DNA from 4 places in the Faecalibacterium sp. IP-1-18 genome. Region 3 is predicted to be linked to each of the others. Evidence: predicted binding sites of a transcription regulator. Region 3 holds the regulator's gene; each other region holds the start of a gene.
The links. Region 3 encodes HrcA, which represses chaperone genes, less so after heat shock. Its sites were predicted from a motif close to TGTTAGCACTCNNNNNNNNNGAGTGCTAACA; they were not measured.
Positions count from the first base shown of each region.

Region 1: the regulator HrcA is predicted to act here: its motif matches at 1,693-1,723, upstream of MTP43_RS10030 (Hsp20/alpha crystallin family protein).
Region 2: the regulator HrcA is predicted to act here: its motif matches at 2,152-2,182, upstream of htpG (molecular chaperone HtpG).
Region 4: the regulator HrcA is predicted to act here: its motif matches at 2,062-2,092, upstream of MTP43_RS08440 (co-chaperone GroES).

Region 1 is NZ_CP094472.1:2,115,442-2,119,621, reverse strand. It holds gene MTP43_RS10050 (DUF262 domain-containing protein) at 1-71, shown strand, start outside; partial or broken gene MTP43_RS14420 (hypothetical protein) at 108-176, shown strand; gene MTP43_RS10040 (purine-nucleoside phosphorylase) at 447-1,271, shown strand; gene MTP43_RS10035 (pyridoxal-phosphate dependent enzyme) at 1,284-1,619, shown strand; gene MTP43_RS10030 (Hsp20/alpha crystallin family protein) at 1,857-2,321, shown strand; gene MTP43_RS10025 (alcohol dehydrogenase) at 2,557-3,591, shown strand; gene MTP43_RS10020 (peptide-methionine (S)-S-oxide reductase) at 3,782-4,180, shown strand, end outside.
Region 2 is NZ_CP094472.1:1,444,704-1,448,883, forward strand. It holds gene htpG (molecular chaperone HtpG) at 165-2,093, opposite strand; gene MTP43_RS06885 (C-GCAxxG-C-C family protein) at 2,363-2,851, shown strand; gene MTP43_RS06890 (alpha/beta hydrolase) at 2,852-3,628, shown strand; gene MTP43_RS06895 (hypothetical protein) at 3,767-4,180, shown strand, end outside.
Region 3 is NZ_CP094472.1:2,823,700-2,827,879, forward strand. It holds gene dnaK (molecular chaperone DnaK) at 1-1,013, opposite strand, end outside; gene MTP43_RS13425 (nucleotide exchange factor GrpE) at 1,115-1,735, opposite strand; gene hrcA (heat-inducible transcriptional repressor HrcA) at 1,732-2,805, opposite strand; gene MTP43_RS13435 (hypothetical protein) at 3,082-3,450, shown strand; gene MTP43_RS13440 (hypothetical protein) at 3,513-4,180, shown strand, end outside.
Region 4 is NZ_CP094472.1:1,782,552-1,786,731, reverse strand. It holds gene MTP43_RS08450 (diacylglycerol/lipid kinase family protein) at 1-723, shown strand, start outside; gene MTP43_RS08445 (acyltransferase family protein) at 791-1,867, opposite strand; gene MTP43_RS08440 (co-chaperone GroES) at 2,172-2,459, shown strand; gene groL (chaperonin GroEL) at 2,512-4,146, shown strand.

The DNA.
Region 1 (4,180 bases), 710 kb from region 3:
ATCAGGATTTTCTACAAAGGCGTCGGGAACTGATGGCCGAGAAAATACATCAATACTATGATTCTCTCTGATTTCAAAGGTGAAACTTGATATAAAGGGATGCACTTCGCAATGCGGTCTCTCTGGGCGGCGACAGCGACACCCTTGCCTGCATCACCGGCGGCATTGCCGAAGCTTTTTACGGGATGCCGCAGGAACTGCGGGACGAGACTTTGAAACGTCTGCCGGAGAATATCCGGGAAGGATATGAGCTGTTTCGGTGGAACATCGGCCAGAGATAAGACATTCGGAGAACCAAGGAGCAGATACAACACACTCGTGATGTGAAGTATCTGCTCCTTGGTTTTTAATAAGACTCGATGAAGGGCGTCTTGCATCGGCCTGAAAAATCCGATATACTGAACCCAGAGAGTATATCGAATTTTTTGGGAAAAGGAGAGAACGGTATGGAACATCTTTATGAAAAGGCACTGGAAAGTGCGGAATATATCAAGACGCACACGAAAAAGCGCCCGAAGATCGCGGTGGTGCTGGGCTCCGGCCTTGGCAAGCTGACCGCGGACTTTACGGACACGGAAGAACTGTCCTACAAGGATATCCCCAACTTCCCGGTATCCACGGTGGCAGGACACAAAGGCGCATTGTTGGCTGGCAAGCTGGGGGACACGGAAGTCTACGCCATGGAAGGCCGCTTCCATTTCTATGAGGGCTACTCCATGAAGGAAGTCTGCTACCCGTTCTATGTGTTCAAGCTGTTGGGCGTGGAAAAGGTGGTGTTGACCAACGCCTGCGGCGGCATCAACCGGGAGTTTGCGCCGGGCACCCTGATGCTCATTACCGACTTCATCAACATGATGGGCACGAACCCCCTCATTGGCCCCAACGATGAGCGCTTCGGCCCCCGCTTCCCGGACATGACCGAATCTTACAGTCTGGAACTGCGGAACCTTGCCAAGCAGACTGCCGATGAACTGGGCATTGCCTACAAGGAGGGCGTTTACATGGGCTTTATGGGCCCTTGCTATGAAACGGCGGCTGAAATTCGCGCCTTTGCGGGGATGGGAGCCGATGCCGTGGGCATGAGCACCGTGCCGGAAACCATGGTCTGCAACTACATGGGCATGAAGGTACTGGCCGTCAGCTGCATCACTAACATGGCCACCGGCATCCAGACGGTCAAGCATAGCCACGCCCGCGTGCTGGAGATCGCAAATCAGGCAGGCGATACCCTGTGCCGATGGCTGGGTGCGGTGATTCAGAGAATGAAGTAAAAAAGATATACCATGAAAATCCTTTCGTTTGGTTCCCTCAACTACGATTATGCGCAGAGCATAGATGGCGTTTTGCCGGCGTATGATGTGCCGGAAAGCGCACTTTCCGACTATCTGCGGCCAGACTGGAGCGATGCGTGCATCAATGTCCGCACCGAGGAAGCCTACGAAACGGCCCATGAGGTGCTGCGGGCGGAAGGACTGTTTCTGGGCACATCGGCAGCAGCGGCTTTGCACGCAGCGGTGCAGGTGGGCCGCAGACCGGAGAATCAGGGAAAGAACATCGTGGTCATCGTCCCGGACAACGGCATGAAATATCTGTCTACGCCGATGTACCGGCAGAAATGATAAAAACACGATGATGCGACTGAATTTTGAAAAGATTGCATAGGATTTTATAAAAGTATTATTCTTTCATGAATTTTAGCACTCTTCTATTGACACTGCTAATGAACGGTGCTATAACAGTGGCGTGCTCAGGAGGAAGGGCAAAAGGAGAGCCGCAGGGCTCCCCGGAAAGCCTTTCTGAGTGGACGCTTCAGATTTTTTGCCCCGACCCGAACGCCGGGATTGGAGGAATGATTTATGCTTATGCCGACTGTTTTCCATGAAAACCTGTTCGATGATTTCTTCGATCCGTTCTGGAATGACGCTGCACTGGAACGTATGATGAACCGTGAGGCTCGTGATACCTTTGGTAAGCGCGGTGCAAACATGATGAAGACCGATGTCAAACAGACGGACAACGGCTACGAAGTAGCGGTTGACCTGCCGGGCTGCAAGAAGGAAGACGTTCAGATGGATCTGAACGACGGCTACCTGACCATTCAGGCAGTGCGCAGCCACAGCAACGACGAAAAGGATAAGAAGGGCCGCTATCTGCGGCGCGAATCCTTCTCCGGCACCTGCGCGCGCAGTTTCTACGTGGGCGATGTGAAGAAGGAAGACATCCACGCAAAGTTTGAGGATGGCGTCCTGCACATCGAGCTGCCTGCTCCTCAGCAGACGAAGGCTTTGCCTGAGAACCCGAATCTGATTGAGATCGAGTAAATGCCGACCGTGTGCGCCAAGGCATAACGTATATAGGATGCCCCCGGAGAGCTGCAACAAGCTCTCCGGGGGCATTTTTTGTTTCGCTATCTTTTCCGCAAGGGAAAACCATGGTATACTGAGAACAGCAACTCAGAATTTATGGAGGTACTTCACTATCCTGTGAGCCGGGAGAGCGGCTGGCTTTTGCGGTATACTCCGTTCGGAAAGATCAAAGCGCATGGAGGTAAAAAGCATGCTGACCTATACCTATGTTTCAGAGGGAACGTTTGCCCTGATGGAAAAACCAAAGCCGGTGTTGCAGCACGAGCGGGACGCCATTGTAAAGGTGACCCTTGCCAGTATCTGCTCCAGCGATCTGCATATCAAGCACGGCAGCGTGCCCCGGGCGGTGCCCGGCATCACGGTAGGGCACGAGATGGTGGGCATCGTAGAAGAAGTGGGCAGTGCGGTGACCAATGTGAAACCCGGCGACCGGGTGACGGTGAACGTGGAGACCTTCTGCGGAGAGTGCTTTTTCTGCAAAAAAGGCTTCGTGAACAACTGCACCGATCAAAACGGCGGCTGGGCGCTGGGCTGCCGCATCGACGGCGGGCAGGCCGAGTATGTCCGGGTGCCCTTTGCGGATCAGGGACTGAACAAGATCCCGGACGGCGTTACCGATCGGCAGGCGCTGCTGGTGGGCGATGTGCTGGCCACCGGCTTTTGGGCGGCACGCATCTCGGAAATCACCCCCGAGGATACCGTGCTGATCCTCGGTGCAGGGCCGACCGGCATCTGCACGCTGCTGTGCGTCATGCTGCACAGCCCCAAGCGCATCATCGTCTGTGAAAAGGACGCAAGCCGCCTGCAGTTCATCCGTCGGCACTACCCGCAGGTGCTCACCGTGCAGCCGGAGGACTGCGCCGCCTTTGCGCGTGCCCACAGCGACCACGGCGGGGCCGATGTGGTGCTGGAGGTGGCAGGGGCAGACTCCACCTTCCGGCTGGCATGGGAGTGTGCACGGCCCAACGCCGTTGTGACGGTGGTGGCGCTGTACGATAAGGCACAGACCCTGCCGCTGCCGGAGATGTACGGCAAAAACCTTACCTTCAAGACCGGCGGCGTGGACGGCTGCGATTGTGAAGAAACGCTGCGTCTCATCGCAGAAGGCAAGATCGATACCGAACCGCTCATCACCCACACCTACCCCCTGCGCCGAATCGCAGAGGGCTACGAGCTGTTTGAAAAGAAACGGGACGGCGTGATCAAGGTGGCAGTGGAGTGCTGACGGTCTGCGCCGAGGCACAACGCACATAAAGTGGCCCCGGAGAGCTGTAACAATAAAACAATCCCATTTTATGAGCGATATGGCTTTCAACAATATGATAATTACTCTGCAATGGTGCGGAAGCACTTTTTGTGAGTTGGTATGATGGATCGATTTGCAGCTAGCAAGGAAACCGTAAGGAGTACAAAGCATGGATGCAAACTGTACCAGTAAAAGAAGGAAAGTCAAGAGTATGGAAACGGTATACATTGCAGGCGGGTGCCTTTGGGGCGTCCAGCATTTTTTTGACACGGTGCCCGGTGTACGGACAACCGAAGCCGGGAGAGCCAACGGAACAACAAACACGCTGGACGGCCAGTATGATGGATACGCAGAGTGCGTTAAAGTGGTCTTTGATGAGAAATGTACCAGTGTTACAGAGCTTATGGAGCATCTGTTTGAAATCATCGACCCGTACAGCCTGAACAAACAGGGCGTTGATGTTGGAAAAAAGTATCGCACGGGGCTTTACAGCACAAATCCCGGACATCTGGAAGAAGCAAGAGCCTTCATTGACAGCCGGAAGGACCGGGATAAAATCGTTGTGGAA
Region 2 (4,180 bases), 1.4 Mb from region 3:
TTCCACTCTATTATAGCGGAGCGCGGCCTTTTTGTTAAGGGGGTATTTCTGTTCTCGTGAAAATGCGCTTGGAACGGTCCACAGACCGCGACAAGCGCAAGATTAAAAATCATCAGCAACAAAAGAAGCCGCTGCGCAAAACACAGCGGCCTCTTTCTGAAAATTTACTTCATCAGGCTGCAAACGGCCTCGGCATAAGCGGCGGGGTCGTCCACGGGCAGACCCTCGATCAGCTGTGCCTGTGCGTACAGCAGGGCGCTGTACTTGTTCAGCTTCTCGGTGTCGCCAGCCTCCTGTGCGGCCTTCAGGGCGGCAAACACGGGGTGGTTCACGTTCAGTTCCAGCACCTTGTCGCTCTTCACACCCTCGCTGCCGGGCTGCTTGGACAGCACCTTTTCCATCTCAATGGACAGCGGGCCGTCAGAGCTCAGGCAGACGGGGTGATCCTTCAGACGGGTGGAGACCTTGACCTCCTTCACCTTGCCGTTCAAAGCGTCCTTCATGGCGTCGAACAGTGCCTTGTTCTCGGCAGTGGCATCCTCGGCGGCTTTCTTCTCCTCCTCGGATTCCAGACCCAGATCACCGCTGTTCACGTTCTTGAACTCCACGGTGCCGTCCTTGCCCTCGGCATCCTTGCGGGGGTAGCTGTGCAGGATCTGCAGGCAGAACTCGTCCACGTCCTCGGTCAGCAGCAGCACGTCAAAGCCCTTGTCCAGCACCAGCTCTGCGGAGGGCAGCTTTGCCAGACGGTCGGTGGAGTCGCCTGCGGCAAAGTAGATGTACTTCTGCTCGGCGGGCATCTTGTCGATGTACTCCTGCAGGGTGACCATCTTCTGCTCCTTGGCAGACCAGAACAGCAGCAGGTCGCGCAGCAGCTCGGCGTGCATACCGTAGTCAGAGTAAGCACCAAACTTGATCTGACGGCCGAACTCCTTCCAGAACTCCTCGTACTTCGCACGGTCATTGTTCAGCATGGCGTGCAGCTCGTTCTTGATTTTCTTTTCCAGTGCGTTATGGATCAGCTTCAGCTGGCTGTCCTTCTGCAGCATCTCACGGCTGATGTTCAGGCTCAGATCCTGACTGTCCACAATGCCCTTTACAAAGCTGAAGTAATCCGGCAGCAGGTCGGCGCACTTTTCCATAATCAGCACACCGGAAGCGTACAGCGCCAGACCCTTTTCGTAGTCCTTGGTATAGAAATCGTAGGGACGGTGGCTGGGCACGAACAGCAGGGCGTTGTAGTTGGCAGTGCCCTCGGTGCGGCTCACGATGACCCGGGCGGGATCGGCGTAATCGCCGAACTTATCCTTATAGAAGCTGTTGTACTCCTCGTCGGTCACTTCGCTCTTCTGCTTCTTCCAGATGGGGATCATGCTGTTCAGGGTCTCCAGCTCGGTGTAGGTCTCCCACTCGGGCTTGTAGTCCTCGGGCTTGGGGTCCGGTTCCGGCTTCTGACGGCTCTTTTCGCGCTCCATCTGGATGGGGTAGCGCACATAGTCGCTGTACTTCTTCACGATGGCCACAATGCCGTATTCATCCAGGAAGTTGTCGTATTTCTCAGTGTCGGTATCCGGCTTGATGTGCAGAATGATCTGGGTGCCCACGGTATCCTTCTGGGCGGGGGTCATCTCGTAGCCGTCCACACCGGAGGACTCCCACTGCCAAGCCTCGTCCGAGCCGTAGGCCTTGGAGATAACGGTCAGCTTATCGGCCACCATAAAGGCGGAGTAGAAGCCCACGCCGAACTGACCGATGATATCAATGTTCTCGTCCTTGTTGTCCTTTTTGAAATCCAGAGAACCGGAGTGTGCGATGGTGCCCAGATTCTGCTCCAGCTCTTCGCGGGTCATACCGATGCCGTTATCCTCCACGGTCAGGATGCGGTTTTCCTTATCGCGGGTGATGAGAATACGGAAATCGCTCTTGTTCATGCCCACGGAGGTGTCGGTCAGGCTCTTATAATACAGCTTATCAATGGCGTCCGAAGCATTGGAGATCAACTCCCGCAGGAAGATCTCTTTATTGGTATAGATGGAGTTGATCATCATGTCCATCAGTTTTTTGCTCTCTGCCTGAAATTCTTTCTTGGCCATAATACAAAACCTCTTTTATCACATATTTGGTGCACCGTACCCGGTAAACTGCCGGAATACTTAGCACTCATAACTTCTGAGTGCTAATATACAACGACTTGCAGGGAAAATCAAGGCTTTTCATAAAAAGTTAAAATTTGTTCTCCTGTGCGCGAAGCGGCGCTCCGGATTCGTTTCTTATATGGAAAATAAAATTTCTTGCAAAGTCTTTCCCACTTTTGCGCGGACTGTGCTATAATGGAACGAGTATGCCGGAAGGATGTGAGAAAATGTCAAAACAGGGCGATGCCGCCTACGCATGGTTCTTAAAGGGCTATAATTGCAGTCAGAGCGTGGTGGCGGCGTTTGCACCCCAGCTTGGCCTGACCGAAGAAACAGCGCTGCGCCTTTCTGCAGGCTTTGGCGCAGGTATTGGCCGGATGCGGGAGGTGTGCGGGGCGTTCTGCGGTGTGGTGACCGTGCTGAGCATGGTCTACGCCGACCCCACAGACCCAAAGGATAAATCCCGGATGTACGCACTGGTACAACAGGCGGCAGAGCAGTACCGCAGCCGCAACGGCGGCAGCATCATCTGCCGGGAGCTGCTGGCAAAGGCGGGCGCTGCCCCTGCTGGGGGTACGGCGGCAGAGGACCGCACCGCAGACTATTATAAAAAGCGCCCCTGCCCGGAATTATGCCGCCTGTGCGCAGACCTGTGCGCAGAATTTATTGCGGCGCACCCGGAGGGACGGCACGGACTATATAAGGAGGATGCGTAAATGCAGCTTGAACAACTGGAATTGACCGGCGGCGGTACGCTGACGCTCTACCTGCGGGAGAGCGTGGAGGCCATGCCGCATTTCCGGCAGCGTCCGCTGGTGCTGGTGGTGCCCGGCGGCGGCTATACCCACGTCAGCCCCCGGGAGAGCGACCCCGTAGCGCTGCAATTTGCGGCAGCTGGCTACCACACGGCGGTACTGCACTACGCAGTAGGGGAGAGCGCCCGGGATGCGCTGCCCATGCGGCAGCTGGCACAGGCCATCGGCCTTGTGCGGCAGCACGCAGAACAGTGGAATATTTTGCCGGATAAGATCGCTTTGTGCGGCTTTTCTGCCGGCGGGCATCTGGCACTGTCCGGTGCAGTGTGGGAGATCCCCGGCATGGCAGACCAGCCGCGGCCCAATGCCTTGCTGCTGGCATACCCGGTGGTCACCGCCGGAGAATACGCCCACAGGGACAGCTTTGTGCAGCTGACAGGCACGCAGGATGTTGCCGCCCACCAGCGCTTTACGCTGGAGGATAAGATCACCCCGGCCACACCGCCGGTGTTTGTCTGGCATACCATGGAGGACGAGACCGTCCCGGTGGAAAACACCCTGCTGTTACTGAACGCTCTGCACAAGGCGGGCGTTCCGTGCGAAGCGCACCTGTTTGAAAAAGGCTGCCACGGCACCAGCATCTCCACCCCGGAGGTGGACGCCGACAGCACCCACCGCAACCGCTGGGTTAAACTTGCGGTGGAGTGGCTGGACGATACCTTTTCTTTCCACGCCTGAGATGACCGACTGAAACAGGAAAAGCGTGTGTAAATTTTAGTCATACCTACAAAAAATTCACAAATAAACCGTTGACTTGCACAGGCGTATGCCGTATACTGTCCAACGGGGATAAAACCACGAAAGAAGGAAACAAAAATGGTTATGGATCCCACACTGCCGCGCATCAAGGTGCGCGATCTGCTTATGCAGGCATTCCTCACCGGCTGGGAGCGCTCCGATAAGAGCACCTCGCAGGACGAGTACCTGCAAAGCTCTATTCAGGTCATTGAGATGCTGCAGGTAGAGCCGGAAAACCTCTACGCAGAGGAAGGTCTTGGCCTGCCGGACGGCGAAGAGGTGGATCATCTGGATGATCTGCTGCGCGCGGACGGCTTCTGGCTGTACTACGGGGTGGAAGCAGAAAACTTCTTCCTGATCCAGTGGTACCCGGACGAGGCTTCTGCCAATGCAAAGCTTGCCCAGCTGGAAGAACTGGGCGACGGCAAGCAGTATCTGGTAGACCTGACCCTCAAGCGGGCAAACCCTTCCGAGGCTGAAAACTTCGGCAAT
Region 3 (4,180 bases):
GGGTTGATGCCCTTGAAGGGCTCGCAGTTCAGTTCCTTCTTCACGGCGTCGTAGACAGCGGGGATACGGGTGGAACCACCGACCATCAGCACCTTCTTCAGGTCGGAAGCACGCAGACCTGCATCCTGCAGAGCCTTGCGCACGGGGGTCATGGTGCGGTCGACCAGATCAGCGGTCAGTTCGTTGAACTTTGCGCGGGTCAGGGTCATATCCAGGTGCTTGGGGCCGGTAGCATCGGCGGTGATGAAGGGCAGGTTGATCTGGCTGCTCATTGCGCTGGACAGCTCGATCTTAGCCTTCTCGGCAGCTTCCTTCAAGCGCTGTGCAGCCATCTTGTCCTTGCGCAGGTCGATGCCGTTCTCGGTCTGGAAGGCGTCTGCCATCCAATCAATGATGCGCTGGTCGAAATCATCGCCGCCCAGATGGGTATCACCGTTGGTGGCCAGAACCTCGGTAACGCCGTCGCCCATCTCGATGATGGACACATCGAAGGTGCCGCCGCCCAGATCGTAGACCATGATCTTCTGGTCATCTTCCTTATCCACACCGTAAGCCAGAGCAGCTGCGGTGGGCTCGTTGATGATACGGCGGACGTTCAGGCCTGCAATAGTGCCTGCGTCCTTGGTTGCCTGACGCTGGCTGTCGTTGAAGTAGGCAGGCACAGTGATGACAGCCTCGGTGACGGTCTCGCCCAGATAAGCCTCGGCGTCAGCCTTCAGCTTCTGCAGGATCATAGCGCTGACCTGCTGGGGAGTGTACTCCTTGCCGTTCAGGGTCACCTTGTGGTCGGTGCCCATCTGACGCTTGATGGAAGAAACGGTGTTGTCGGGGTTGGTGATAGCCTGACGCTTTGCAACCTGACCTACCAGACGGTCGCCGGTCTTGGTGAAGCCGACAACGGACGGGGTGGTGCGGGCACCCTCAGAGTTGGCGATGACAACGGGCTCGCCGCCCTCCATAACAGCCACGCAGCTGTTGGTAGTACCAAGGTCGATACCAATAATCTTACTCATAATGAAGTCTCCTCTCGAAAGAACAAATCTTGTTTATATGATGCTTATGATGATGTCAAGCGGATGTTATTGCAAACTCCCTTGCGGGAGGTTCGGCTTGTTTATTCGGCCACCACAACGGTTGCATGGCGGATGATCTTGTCACCCAGCTTGTAACCCTTCTGGAAAACGGTGACCACCGTGCCGCTCTCCTGCCCGTCCGGGGCGGGGATCTGCTGCACAGCATTCATAAAGTTGGGGTCAAAGGGCTTGCCCAGCACCTCGATCTCCTCCACATGGAGGGCTTCCAGTGCCTTTGCCGCCTTATCCAGCGTCATGACCACGCCCTTTTTGTAGTTCTCGTCAGTGGTGGGGGCGTTGGCAGCCATATCCAGCGTATCCAGAATGGGGATGATCTTTTCCACTGCATGGGAAACACCGTCGCCAAACTTCTGGTCGGCCTCGCGGGTGGAGCGCTTGCGGTAGTTGTCGTACTCGGCAGCCATGCGCAGCAGCTGATCCTTGGCCTGTGCAGCATTCTTTTCCGCTGCATCCAGCTTTGCCTTAACGGCTTCCAGCTCCCGGGCCTTCTTGTTGAACCAGCCGCCGTCCTTCTTCTTGTCCTCTTCGGTAGCGGCAGCCTCGGCAGCAGCCTGTTCGGGCGCTGCGGCAGCGGTCTTTTCCTCGGGGGCAGTCTCCGGCTGCTCGGTCTCGGGCACCGTGTTCTTTGCTTCTTCGCTCATTCCAGATCCTCCTTATAGATCACAGTCCGCCGTGGTACGGCAGCCTGCGGGGTGTCTTTTCGTTTGCCGCTCATGCCCTCGCCAAGCTGGTCTGCAAACTCGTGCAGCAGGGGCATCAGCTTCTGGAAGGGCATCCGGGTGGGGCCGATCAGGGCAATGGAGCCCCACAGCCCGCCGCCTACCAGATACCGGTCGCTCACGATGCACAGCCCGGGGATCTGCGGTTCCAGATCCTCGCCCAGCAGCACGCTTTCGCTGCGGTTTTCCGGGGGTGCGATCAGGCTTGCGGCCTGTTCCTCGTCGTTCAGCAGGGTAAGGATATCACCCACCCGGCCGTCCAGCTGCGGCCAGTCCAGCAGGTACTGCTCGCCGCCCAGAAATACATGGGGCTTTACGCTGTCCTGCAAAATTGCGGCTGCGGCGCTGACCACCGGCACAAGCTCCGGTGCGATCTGGCCGCACAGCTCGCTGAGCATCCGGGTGGAAAGATCCACCGGCGCCACAAAGGTAAGGTTGCGGTTGAGCAGCGCCGCAAGGGCAGCTGCATTTTCCCGGGAAAGCCCGGTGCGTACCCGCGCCACCCGGGTGCGGACGTAACCGGCGGTGGTCACAGCCAGCACAGCGGCTGCGCTGCGGCCCACCTGCACCACCTCGTAATGGGCGATGCACAGATCCTCGGCGCAGGGGGTGCTGACGGCGGCGGTGCAGCCGCTGATGGCGGCCAGCGCCTTGGCAGCGCCCTGTGCCAGCTTTTCCGGCTCGTGGTCAAGGCTGGCGAACACCGCATCTACCCGGGCGCGGGTAACGCGGTCCAGCGGCTGATCATCGGTCAGCAGGTTGTCCAGATAATACCGGTAGCCCTTGGCGCTGGGCACGCGGCCCGCGCTGGTGTGGGGCTGCTCCAGCAGACCCAGCTTTGTCAGCGCCGCCATCTCGTTGCGCAGCGTTGCGCTGGACACTGCCATGTCAAAGTAGTTTGCCAGCACGCTGCTGCCCACCGGCTCGCCCTCAAGGCCATACAGCGCCACGATTGCCTGCAAGACCCGTTGCTTGCGTGCATCCATCGTCATAGCGCCTGCCTCCTTTTTGTATTGCTTTTGTTTGTTTAGCACTCCTTGTTCCTGAGTGCTAAGACCATTATAACCGTTTTTGCCCTGCTGTCAAGCCCTTTGCAAAAATGTTTATAAAGATTCATAATTCTGTCATAAAGGGGATGTGCGCCCTAGGTGGGGCGGGGCTGAACCCTCTCAGTCACGCCTGACGGCGTGCCAGATTCCCCCTTTTGTCGCTGCGCGACATCTCCCCCCGGCCGGGGGGAGTCTTTCCTCTCAGGGGGAGCCTTTGGCATGGTGGCACAGTTTCCGGCTCAAGCGCAAAGTTTGCGGGCGTGCCCGCTCCCCCTTGGGGGAGCTGTCGCGCAGCGACTGAGGGGCTTCAAATCGGCGGAGCCGGAAAAAACGGTTAAAAGATCTTCACGCCGAACAGGCGTGAATCTTCAGTTTTTTCCGGTGCAGCCCACCCCTTTGGGGTTAAAAGGGGCGAGCAGCCCCTTTTTCGTGGCTCCAGCGCGTCGAAATCGCTGGCACTTTTCTGGTTCTCTTTTGGTGTCAAAAGAGAACATCCCCGGGCAGCAGTGTTTTAGTTTTCCCCCCTTTTTCAGCTATTCGCGCAGTTTTAACCCCCATTCGCGCAGAATTTCTTTTGTTTTTGCCTAGTTTATGGTATATTTATGGTAACGACACCCCGTATAAAACCCACACGAAAGGAGCGAAACTTTATGAAAGCCAAACGCATTGTAAGCATCCTGCTGACCGGCAGTATGCTGCTGTCCCTGCTGCCGGTGTCTGCACTGGCAGCCGCCCCGGTGTTCGATGCACCCGCCCAGACCACGGCCAAAAAGGCTGCACCCCTTGTACAGGAGGCCGACGTCTCCCGCAGCACCGAGGAGGAAGCCGCCACCCGCAGCAGCCGTGATCTGGACGCAGAGAACAACACCGCCGAAAGCATTACCATCGATCTGGACGCCAAAGGCAATCCCACAAGCCAAGGTGACGTTGCCCATTGGTACTACAACGCAACCGCCTTGTTCTTGAACTCCGGCACCTTCACCCTGCAGCCCTCCTCGGAGCCCGGGGCAGCAAGCGCATTGCAGCCGGGTCTCTTTATTAAGAGATCTGCCGAATTTAAGGGCGGCACCGCCGGCAATTGGACCACCAACCGGGGCACCATCTCCGGCGGCACCTTCCAAGGAGAAGCGTCCAACCAGGGCACCATCTCCGACGGCACCTTCCAAGGGGCTATGTCCAACGACGGCACCATCTCCGGCGGCACCTTCCAAGGGGATGTGAACAACAACTACCGGGGCACCATCTCCGGCGGCACCTTCCAAGGAGAAGCGTCCAACCGGGGCACCATCTCCGGCGGCACCTTCCAAGGAGAAGCGTC
Region 4 (4,180 bases), 1.0 Mb from region 3:
TTTGACAAGACCGCCGTGGGCTGCCTGCCCTATGGCAGCGGCAACGACTTTCTGCGCACCTACGGTACAAAGGAGGAGTTTCTGGATCTGGACGCCCAGTTGGCCGGCGGGGTGGTGCCCATCGACCTGATGCGCACCAGTCTGGGGCTTTCTGCTACCATCTGTGCCGCCGGTCTGGACGCACAGGTGGCCTACGGCATCCCCAAGTTCCGGCGCATCCCGCTGTGCGGCGGCGAGGCAGCCTATGCGCTGTCCATTGTTCAGCAGCTGTGCGGGCATATCGGCCGCAGGGTGGAGTACGTCATTGACGGCGAGGTGCTGACCGTGGACTGCCTGATGTGCGCAGTGTGCAATGGCCGCGCCTACGGCGGCGGTTTTATGGCCGGGCCGGAGGCACAGCCGGATGACGGCTGGCTGGATGTGTTCATCGTGCGCAAGGTCAGCCGCCGGGTCATTGCAAAACTGCTGATGTTGTACAAAAACGGCCAGCACTTTCAAAACGGCCAGCTGACCGAGGCCGCAAAGCCCTACTTTATCTACCGCCGCGCAAAATCGGTCAGTCTGCGGGCAGCAGATGGCCGCGGACCCATCATTGCCACAGTGGACGGCGAGTGCGCCCCCTGCAAGCAGGTGTCGGTGCAGGTGCAGCCGCTGGCAGGCCGCGTGCTGCTGCCGCTGCCCGCCTACCAGCGCTTTACCGCCAAAAAAGCGGCTGTGAAGTAAAGAAATAAACCATCAGACCCAAACAAGGCCGCTGCACATTGTTCCGTGCAGCGGCCTTGTGTTTTGCTTATTGTTTTGCAAGGCGCTGCCGTACCCTGTGCTCCAGCGCCTTGTAAAAGCTGCTCAGGCAGAGCGTGAGCAGATATACGGTCAGGGTCCAGACCACAGGATGTACCGTAAGGCTGAACTTGTCCGCAGTCCACTCCATATACCGGATCAGCACCTGATGGATCAGAAAACCGTAAGGGGACAGCCCGGCCAGCCACAAAAACGGCTTTGCGGAAAGCAGCCGGGAAATGATTCCCTTGCCCACGGCAAGCAGCCAGACCAGCAGCACCGCAGAGGGTGTGAACAGCACGTTGTACCGGAAGGCCACCGCGCCCAGAACCCCCACCTGCTTGGCGGCGATAAACAGGCAGCCGCCCGTAAGCAGTACAGCGGCCAATTCCGATAGGGAGAAAACACCGCGCGGCAGTGTACTCTCCTGCTTGCGGCTGCGGTAAAGGCAGCCTGCACAGCAGCTGATGGTAAAATCTCCCGCCCGGAACACAGGGCACAGATAGGTCAGGTAAAAGGCGGCCTTTCCGCTGAGCCCGGCTTTCCAGAAAACAAAGGACGCAAGGCACTGTGCGCAGAAGATCACGACGGCAATGCAACGCAGCCTGCGGACATCGGCCTTTTTCAGTACGGCGAGAAGCGGGGGAAAGATGGCATACAGAAAAGCCTGTACCGAAAGATACCACGCCACTCCGTTCAGGCAGAACCAGAAACGGCTGGAGGGGATCCATGTTTGCAGCAGGAAAATGCTCACCACAAGCTGCGCCGCACAGGAGAGCACCCCGCAGGCAGAGGGCTGCGCCAGAAGCCACTTCAGCACAAATAACAACGCGGCAGCCATCATTATAAGGTGCAGCGGGTACAGCTTGCGTATTTTTTGCAGAGAAAAGGCTATGGCGGACCGCAGTCCCGGTGCTGTGCGCGGGCGGTCGTAATAGTTGCAGGTCATCAGAAAACCGGACAGCGCCACGAATACCGTGATCGCCCACGGCCCCAGCCATGGTGCCCCGCAATGGGAGAGGACTACGCTCAGAAATGCGACTGCCCGCAGCCCCTGCAAAGATGAGATCAGCTTTTTGTCTGTCAAAGTATCCTCCGTTCTGCCGCAAAGCGCGTCAGCTGTGTTTTTGTAATGCGCTATAAGTATAAAAAAGACGGCGCGTCCTGTCAAGGACACACCGCTTTTTTGCGTAGTAGGGTGCGATTTTTGGGCGTCATAAATTCTTAACAAAGAAAAATTGCAAAACCCCTTGATTTTTCAGAGCAAGATGAGTACAATACAATTAGCACTCAGAGAAAAGGAGTGCTAAACCGCTGCGGAGCACACACGAAGCCCCCGCAGGACACAACAAAGTTTCAAATAAATTCAATATAATTGGAGGGCAAGAATTATGAAAATCATTCCTCTTGCAGACCGTGTTGTCATCAAGACTGTTGAAGTTGAGGAGACCACCAAGGGCGGCCTGATCCTGACCGGCAGCGCAAAAGAGAAGCCGCAGGTCGCACAGGTCATCGCAGTTGGCCCCGGCGGTGTCGTGGACGGCAAGGAAGTCAAGATGACCGTCAAGGTCGGCGACAAGGTCCTCACCAGCAAGTACTCTGGCACTGAGGTCAAGGTGGACGGCGAAGAGTGCACCATCGTGCGTCAGAGTGATATTCTGGCTGTTGTGGAAGACTGAAACTGAATTTTCCCTTTTCAATTGAGCTTGTATTATAAAGGAGCGATGTATTATGGCAAAGCAGATCAAGCAGGGCGAGGACGCCCGCAAGGCACTGTGTGCCGGTATTGATACCCTGGCTAACACCGTTAAGATTACCCTCGGCCCCAAGGGCCGCAACGTGGTGCTGGGCAAAAAGTTCGGCGCACCGGTCATCACCAACGATGGCGTGACCATTGCAAAAGAGATCGAGCTGAAGGATGAGTTCGAGAACATGGGCGCACAGTTGGTGCGTGAAGTCGCAACCAAGACCAACGATGCCGCAGGCGATGGCACCACCACTGCTACCGTGCTGGCACAGGCCATGGTCAACGAGGGCATGAAGAACGTTACCGCCGGCGCAAATCCCATGGATATCCGCCGCGGCATGAGCAAGGCCGTTACCACCGCTGTGGAGACCATCAAGGCACACAGCCAGAAGGTGAAGGACAGCAACGATATCGCCCGCGTCGGCACCATCTCTGCCGGCGACCCCGAGATCGGCCGTCTGATTGCCGAGGCTATGGAGAAGGTCACCTCTGACGGCGTTATCACCATCGAGGAGAACAAGACCACCGCAGAGACCTACAACGAGATCGTGGAAGGTATGCAGTTTGACCGCGGCTATCTGACTCCCTATATGGTCACCGATACCGACAAGATGGTGGCCGATCTGGACAACGCTGCTATCCTGATCACCGATAAGAAGATCAGCGTCATTCAGGATCTGGTTCCCCTGCTGGAGCAGGTGATGCAGAACGGCATGAAGCTGCTGATCGTGGCTGAGGATATCGAGGGCGAGGCGCTGTCCACCCTGATTGTCAACCGTCTGCGCGGCACCCTGAATGTCGTGGCTGTTAAGGCTCCCGGCTTCGGCGACCGCCGCAAGGAGATGCTGCAGGATATCGCTACCCTGACCGGCGGCACCGTGATCTCCTCTGATCTGGGCTACGAGCTGAAGGACGCAACCGTCCAGATGCTGGGTCATGCCCGTCAGGTGAAGGTGACCAAGGAGAACACCACCATCGTGGGCGGCGCAGGCGACAAGGACGCCATTGCAGCTCGCATTGCCCAGATTCGCAGCCAGATCGAGGCCGCTACCAGCGACTTTGACCGCGAGAAGCTGCAGGAGCGTCTGGCTAAGCTGGCCGGCGGTGTGGCTGTCATCAAGGTCGGTGCTGCTACCGAAGTCGAGATGAAGGACAAGAAGCTGCGCATTGAGGATGCACTGAACGCTACCAAGGCAGCTGTGCAGGAAGGTGTTGTGGCCGGCGGCGGTACCGCTCCCATCAATGCCATCCCCGCTGTGCGCGCCCTGTGCGATACGCTGGAGGGCGACGAGCGCACCGGTGCCAAGATCGTGTTGAAGGCTCTGGAGGCTCCTCTGCGCCAGATCGCCAAGAACGCCGGTCTGGAGGGCAGCGTCATCATCGACAAGATCGTCTCTGCCAACAAGCCCAACTACGGCTTCGATGCCCAGAACGAGGTCTTTGTCGAGGATATGATCGCTGCAGGCATCGTGGACCCGACCAAGGTCACCCGTTCCGCTCTGGAGAACGCAGCTTCCGTCGCTGAGATGGTGCTGACCACCGAGAGCCTTGTTGCTGACCTGCCGGAACCCCCGGCTCCCGCCGCACCTGCCGGCGGTGACATGGGCGGCATGTACTAATAACTGCCTAAAAACCGCATGAATCCTTGATTTT